2 linked regions of the Phytohabitans rumicis genome follow. The protein of the gene in region 2 interacts with the protein of the main gene of each other region in a pairwise test. Links are inferred from orthologs where the notes say so. Each region holds a gene or a part of one and is shown on either strand. Other genes may lie near its edges.

What was found. The genes of interacting proteins can lie anywhere in the genome.
Region 1: the proteins of Prum_RS06360 (region 2) and hemL interact in binary tests that used the Escherichia coli proteins (3 or more experiments, as listed by UniProt). The link is inferred for Phytohabitans rumicis from one-to-one orthologs.

What each region holds. Positions count from the first base shown.
Region 1 is NZ_BLPG01000001.1:4,082,914-4,086,533, forward strand. What follows is about bases 216-3,172. They hold hemL (glutamate-1-semialdehyde 2,1-aminomutase), read right to left. Parts: upstream 2,365-3,172; coding sequence 1,066-2,364; downstream 216-1,065. Other genes in these bases: Prum_RS18065 (TlpA family protein disulfide reductase), read right to left, coding at 216-422; Prum_RS18070 (histidine phosphatase family protein), read right to left, coding at 419-1,069; Prum_RS18080 (STAS domain-containing protein), read left to right, coding at 2,466-2,783; Prum_RS18085 (AfsR/SARP family transcriptional regulator), read right to left, coding at 2,749-3,172. Outside these bases: more of Prum_RS18065, read right to left, coding at 1-215; more of Prum_RS18085, read right to left, coding at 3,173-3,620. UniProt on the Escherichia coli protein: Aminomutase that catalyzes the transfer of the amine group on carbon 2 of glutamate 1-semialdehyde to the adjacent carbon 1 to form 5-aminolevulinate.
Region 2 is NZ_BLPG01000001.1:1,557,436-1,561,038, forward strand. The notes cover bases 431-3,370. They hold Prum_RS06360 (FadR/GntR family transcriptional regulator), read left to right. Parts: upstream 431-1,515; coding sequence 1,516-2,226; downstream 2,227-3,370. Other genes in these bases: Prum_RS06355 (alpha-L-fucosidase), read right to left, coding at 431-1,303; Prum_RS06365 (STAS domain-containing protein), read left to right, coding at 2,368-2,733; Prum_RS06370 (glycoside hydrolase family 10 protein), read right to left, coding at 2,796-3,370. Also shown: more of Prum_RS06355, read right to left, coding at 8-430; more of Prum_RS06370, read right to left, coding at 3,371-3,603. UniProt on the Escherichia coli protein: Transcriptional activator of the glcDEFGB operon which is associated with glycolate utilization, and encodes malate synthase G and the genes needed for glycolate oxidase activity. Also negatively regulates the transcription of its own gene.

The DNA of each region.
Region 1 (3,620 bases), 2.5 Mb from region 2 along the record:
ACGTCGAAGTTGAGGGCCAGCTTGCTGCCCGGGTCGACGATGCTCGGGTAGCCGACCCGGCCCTGCTGGAACGCCTTGGCCTTGTCCCGGTCGTCCCGCACGTTGATGCCCAGGAAGGTGACGCCCTGCCCCTTCGTCGCCTGGTACGTCTGCTCCAGGTCGTCGATCTCGGCCCGGCACGGCGAGCACCACGAACCCCAGAAGTTGACCACGACGACCGTGCCACGGTCCTGGGTGAGGTTGTAGCTGCCGCCCTCCAGCAGCTCGCCGGACAGGTCGGGTGCGGGCGGCCGCTTGTCCGGCGCGCACTCGATGACGCCAGCGGTGGTCTCGCAGTCGTCCTCCCACTTCCCGCCACCGTCACAGGCGGCGAGCGCGGTGCTGAGGAGGAGCAGGACTAGCGAGAGGCGCCGCAGCATCAGGCCCCCTTGGCCGTCCGGGCACCCGGTGACATCGCGACGAGATGGGCGGCCGGCTCGGAGTACCCGATGCCGACCAGCTTGGCGCCTTCGAAGTGAAACGACGTGAGGCTGGCCAGCCCGCACTGGCGCTTGCGGGGGTCGTGCCACAGCCGCTTGCGCTCGACGTACCGGCGCAGGGTCCAGATGGGCAGCTGGTGCGAGACGCAGACCGCCTCGCGCCCCTCGGCGGCGACCCGGGCGGCGTGCAGCGCGCCGAACATCCGCTCGGCGATCTGCTTGTACGGCTCGCCCCAGGACGGGGTGACCGGGTCGCGCAGCACCCACCAGTTGCGCGGGTCGCGAAACGAGCCGTCGCCGGGCGAGACCCGCTTGCCCTCGAACCAGTTGGCGCTCTCGATCAGCCGCTCGTCGACCGCCACCGGCAGCCCGAACTGCGCGGCGATCGGGTCGGCGGTCTCCTGGGCGCGCTCCAGCGGGCTGGCCACCACGTACGCGATGTCGCGGTCGGCCAGCGCCTGCGCCGCCGCCTTGGCCATCTGCCCGCCCAGTTCGGAGAGGCGGAAGCCGGGCAACCGGCCGTACAGGATCTTGTCCGGGTTGTGTACTTCCCCGTGCCGAAGCACGTGCACGACGGTGCTGCTCGTCATGTATTGCTCCCCGCTGCCGCCGCGGCCGCCGCTCCCGGCAGGGCCGCCGATATCTGCTCCAACGCCTCGTCGTCGAGCGCGGTGGATACGAACCACGATTCGAACGCGCTCGGCGGCAGGTAGACCCCGCCGTCCAGCATCGCGTGGAAGAACGCCTTGAACGCGGCCACGTCCTGGGTCTTGGCGCTGTCGTAGTCGACCACGTCGGCGTCGGTGAAGAAGATCGAGAACATGCTCCCGGCGTACGAGAGCCGATGCGGGACCCCGGCGGCGCTCAGCGCCTCGCTCGCGAGCTTGCCCACGGCGGCGGCCGTTTCGTCGAGGCGGCGGTAGACCGCGTCGTCGGCCAGGCGCAGGCTGGCCAGCCCGGCGGCGCAGGCGAGCGGGTTTCCGGAGAGCGTGCCGGCCTGGTAGACCGGCCCGGCGGGGGCGAGGCGGCCCATGATCTCCGTCCGCCCACCGAAGGCGGCCGCGGGAAGGCCGCCGCCCATGACCTTGCCGAACGTGAAGAGGTCGGCGTCGACCGGGTCGAGAGCGGCCCAGCCGCCGCGGGCGACCCGGAACCCGGTCATCACCTCGTCGAGGACCAGCAGCGCGCCGTGCCGGTGCGCGATCGCGGCCAGCGCCTGGTTGAAACCGTCGCGCGGGGCGACCACGCCCATGTTGCCCGGCGCGGCCTCGGTGATGACGGCCGCGATGTGGTCACCGTCCGCGGCGAAGGCAGCCTCCACGGCGGCCACGTCGTTGTACGGCAGCACGATCGTCTCGCTCGCCGCCGCCCCGGTGACCCCGGGCGAGTCGGGCAGCCCGAGGGTCGCCACCCCGGACCCGGCCGCGGCCAGCAGCGCGTCGACGTGGCCGTGGTAGCAGCCGGCGAACTTCACCACCTTCGAGCGGCCGGTGAAGCCGCGCGCGAGCCGGATCGCCGACATCGTCGCCTCGGTACCCGAGTTGACCAGGCGCACCTGGTCGATCGGCGTACGGGCGACCATCTCCTCGGCGAGCTCCACCTCACCCGGCGTGGGCGTGCCGAAGCTGGTGCCCTTGGCGGCGGCAGCCTGCACGGCGGCGACCACCTCGGGGTGGGCGTGGCCGTGGATCAGCGGGCCCCACGAGCACACGAGGTCGGCGTACCGGTTGCCGTCCGCGTCGAACAACCACGGACCGTTACCCCTAACCATGAAGCGGGGAGTTCCCCCTACCGCCTGGAAGGCGCGCACGGGAGAATTGACCCCGCCCGGCACGATGGCCCGGGCTCGGGTGAAGAGGGCGTCGGAAGCAGGTGTCTTGGTCACGGTGCAGCCATTCTGTCAGCGCAAGCTGAGAGCCTGTCACGGCCCCCGACCTGCGATGCCTCGCCGGGCATGTCCAGCTAGATCACGATAGGCTGATGGATGTGGAACGTCCGGAGTTGTCCATCGCGGTGCAACGGGCTCCCGGCGAGACGGTACTCAAGCTCGCCGGCGAGATCGACATGCTCACGGCCGCCCGGCTTTCCAACGCTGTCAGCGACGTCCTGACCGAGCCGCCCACGCGCATCGTGCTCGACATGGCGGGCGTCACGTTCTGTGACTCTCAAGGGCTGGGCACCCTCGTCGTCCTCAGCCGCAAGGCCAGCCGCGCGCAGAGCGTGTTGATGCTGACCAACGTCGGCGACTTCCTGCAGCGTGTGCTGGATATCACGGGCCTGCGGTCCGCGCTGATGGTGCGCTGACACCCCCGTCCCGCGACGCCGTCAGTGGCACGACGATCAATGTGTCGCGCAGCTCCTGCACGACCGGCGCGGGCAGCAAGCCCCGCGCGATGAGGTCTTCCACCGAGGCGAACTCGCCCCGGAGGCTTCGGTCCGCGACGATGATCTGCGCGGTCTGCACCGGGATACCGGGCAGGGCCCCGAGAACGTGCACCGGTGCGCCGTTGATATCGACGAGACCGCCGTCGTCGAAGGACCCCGGCAGGTCGGGCCGCCCGATGAGCAGCTCACGGGCGATCCCGGGGTGCGACCAGAGCAGTTCGCGGGCCTGTTGGCGGCGTACCCGCTGCTCGACCGTGCGGACGGCGTCCGGGTCGAGGCGTGTCCGCCGCGGCATGACCTGGAGTATCGCCGCGTGCACGGCACCGCCGAGCGACACCACGATGAGCATCAACATCCCGATGTCGGACCGGAGCGTGAACGCATCCTCGTCCGCGCCGAAGAGCAGGCAGCCCGCGACGGCTAGTACCAGGTAGCCGGCGGCCAGCACGCCGAGCACGCGGCTGCGGCGGTGCACCGCGAACGCGGCCATCAGCATCCAGGTCAGCGAGCCGGCGCTGAACACCGGCACGAGCACCGCACCGAACCGGGCCCACGCCGGCAGCTCCTTGGCGGCGGGTAGCTGCGGAGACGGCGGGCCCGGGGCGTACGGCATGTACGGCATATGTGGCATGTATGGCGGCAACGGTGGCGGTGCCGGCGACCCGGGCGGTGCCGGGCTCATCGGCATGGACAGCCCTGGATCGCTCCGGAGGATCTGCTGGTGCAGATCCTGTAGCTGTTCGCCCGGCTCGACCC
Region 2 (3,603 bases):
TCTGGACTCAATGCGGTGTCGGTGCGGGCGGCGGCGAGGATCCGGGCGCGTTCGGGGGTGCGCGTGCGGGAGGCGTACAGCACGGTGAGGTACGAGCCGTCGGGCAGGGTTCGCACGACGGGCAGGTCGATGTCGCAACTGCCGCCGACGCTGATACGCCACAGCAGGTCCGCGCCGGTGTCCGCGGCCGTGCACCAGCCGGGCCAGCCGTAAGGTAGTCAACGATGCCCAGCAGGATGGTCCGCTGCCCGGACGGGATCGTGCCGTCGGCCATGGGCGCGATGTTCGGCAGCATGTTGCCGTTCTTGCTGACCCGGTCGATCAGCGAGTGCAGCATCGCCTCGAGCGAGTAGTAGCCGATGCCGACCGTGTAGCACCAACTGGAGCTGGAGATGCTGTCGTCGGTCAGCCAGTACGGGACCTGGACGCCGGCCGGGCCGCCCCGCTCGTAGTCGAAGACCGAGCCGCGGTTGTTCAGGCCGTCCTTGTAGGTGGCGACCACGTCCTTGTTCCAGGCGACCGCCTGGTTGAAGTAATAGGCGAGGAAGTTCAGCCGCCGCGACTCGTCGATCCGGGGCAGGTTGAAGTCCTGCCAGATGATGTCGGGCTGGTAGCCGTCGATGACCTCGCGGAGCTTGTCGTACCAGAGCTGCTGCTGCTCGGCGCCGCTCAGCTGGCCGTACAGCTTGCGCAGGCTCGCCGTGGGCTGCCCCGGCACCCGCTCGTAGAAACCGGTGAAGTTGTAGGCGTGGTGCAGCGACACGATCAGCTTCAGACCCTTGGCCCGGATCGCGTCGGCGTGCAGGCGCAACAAGTCGAGCCGTGGGCCGGTCGCCACCGAGTTCCACTCGTTGACCCGACTGTTCCACATCGAGTAGCCGTCGTGATGCTCAGCCACCGGCCCGGCGAACCTCGCGCCCGCGTCGGCGAACAGCTGCGCCCACTCGTTCGGATCGAAGGCGCCACCCGCCGACCGCAGCCGCGGCGCGAACTGCGTGAACCGGCCCGACCTGTCGTTGGCCCCGTTGATGAAGTTGTGGTACGGCCACGCGGACGGCTCACCATAGGCACTGCGATGGTGGTTGTTCTCCGCCGAGCCGCTGAAGTACATGTTCCGCGGATACCACTCCTTCACGAACGCCGGGACGCTGAACACACCCCAGTGGTAGTAGATGCCGAACTTGGCGTCCTGAAACCACTCCGGCGCCGGCGGGTGCTGGTCGACCGACGCCCAGGTCGGTGTGTAGCTGGAGGGCCCGTCGGTGGCGAAGGCGACACCGCCCCTCCAGAGGCCGGTGGCCATGGCGGCACCGGTCAGCCGGCCGCGGCCACGAGCCTGCGCCGTGTGAACGTGAACATTGACGAGGACATCGCGAGTGGATCCTCTCGAGATGGGTGCCCGGTGGCGCAGGAGCGCCAGACATCAGGGCAGGTGAGGTGAGATAAGCTGACTCGGCCCGCGGGGGAGCTGCCGGTTCGTGTCGCACCCTGGGACCGACGTAGGGAATGGGTGGCATGTCTCGCGCCGACGTAGTGATCGACAGCATCAAGCGGATGATCCTCGACGGGGTGTTCCGCCCGGGTGACCGGCTCCCCGTCGAAAAGGACCTCGCCGAGTCGCTCGGCGTCTCCCGCGGCTCGCTGCGTGAAGGGATCTCGGCACTGTCGATTCTTGGCGTGGTCGACACGCGCCAGGGAGACGGCACCTACGTCACCAGGCTCGACGTGGCGCAACTGCTGGCGCCCATGGGCTTCGTCGTCGACCTCGAGGGCAGGGGCGACGCGCGGCATGTCCACGCCATCCGTCGGGTGCTGGAGTGTGAGGCGGCCCGGTTGGCGGCGTCCAGGATCACCGACGAGGCGCTCGCGGAGGCGCGCGGGCTGCTCGACGAGGCCATCCGGATCGCTGGCGAGACGCCCCACGACCATGAGCGGGTCATCGAGATCGACATCCGGTTTCACCGGATCATCGCGGCGCACACCGGCAACCCGGTGCTGGTCGGTCTGATCGACGCGTTCGCGGGCCGCACGGTGCGCGCGCGGCTGTGGCGCAGCCTGCACGAGGAGGGTGCCGACCTGCGCACGCACGGGGAGCATCTGGCGATCTGGAAAGCGCTCGCCGCGCGCGACCCCGAGCGGGCGCGGATCAGGATGGCCAACCATCTGATCGGCGTCGAGGAGTCCCTGCACGCCTTGCCAGACGATCAGGCGCGCGCGAGGGGCTGACCACCACCCCGTCGATAGGTCAGATGATTCGGGCCTCAAACTGAGGCAACTTCCTAGCCACATACGGTCCAACGTCGACGGTTGACACGATAGATCTAATCTTTGTAGATTGCAGAACCTCGATCCCTTGGGCGGCCGTCGATGGACCATCGATCGTTTCGTGACCGGCAACTGTCGTATCACGTCGAGGTATGTGCGGACGGTGTACATCTGATCGTCTCCGGAGACCTCGACCACCACACGTGCGACGTCTTCGACTGCGCGGTGCGCGCCGTGCTCACCGGCGCCCCGGGCTCGCTCGTCCTGGACCTGACCGCGGTGCGGTTCATCTCGGCGCAGGGCACCGCGGCGCTCGTCGACGGCTTGCACCGCGCGGCCGGGATCTGTGCCGCCGTCGCCATGCTGCCCAGCCCGGCAGTGCGGCGGCGACTCGAGCTGCTCGGCCTCGACCTGGCCGTCGGCGGAGAATCGGTGGACGAGACGGAGCCGCCAGCGGCGTCCGCTTAGGACCATGGCGCCGGTACGGGGCTTGCCCACCCCGCACCGGCTTTCCCCATGGAGGTGGTGGTTCAGCTCGCGGCGCAGAACGGGTTGAGAACACCTGCTGTGCCGGTTGCCTGGAAGCCGAACTCCGTCGACTGGCCGGCGGCGGCGCGACCGTTGTAGTCCACATTGGTCCATTGGACCGTGCCGGTGTTACCGCTACGGTTGGCGCTCCACGCGCCGGTGACCGTGGCGCCGGACGGCAGGGCGAGCGTGACCCGCCAGCCGTTGATGGCCGACGACCCAGCCGTGACGCGTACGTTCGCGACGAAGCCGCCGTTCCACTGGTTCACCGACACGGTGGCGGTGCAGCCGCCCGGACCGATCGTCGGCGGTGTCGTCGGTGGGGTGGTGCGCGGTGAGGTGTTCGGGGTGGTCGGGATCGGGTTGCCCTGGTTGAGCTCTCGCAACACGGCGTCGTAGGCAGGCTTCTTGTTGCCCGCGCAGTCGAACAGCAGGGCGTTGTCCGAGCCGCGCCAGGAGTCACAGTCCCGCACACCCCACACCGTGATGCCGGTGCACCGCGAGACGGCCAGGCACGAGCGCGCGACCGTGGCGTAGATGTTGGCCTGGTTGCCGCCTTGCATGACGTCGAGTTCGGTGATCTGCACGTCGACGCCGAGGTCGGCGAACCGTTGGAGGTTCGCCTGGTACGACGAGTCGATGCCGGTGCCGAGGTGCGACTGGAGCCCGACGCAGTCGATCGGCACCCCGCGGGACTTGAAGTCGCGGACCATGTTGTAGATGCCGGTCGACTTCGCGTTGATCCCGTCGGTGTTGTAGTCGTTGTAGCACAGCTTCGCGCCCGGATCCGCGTTGCGGGCCGCCCGGAAC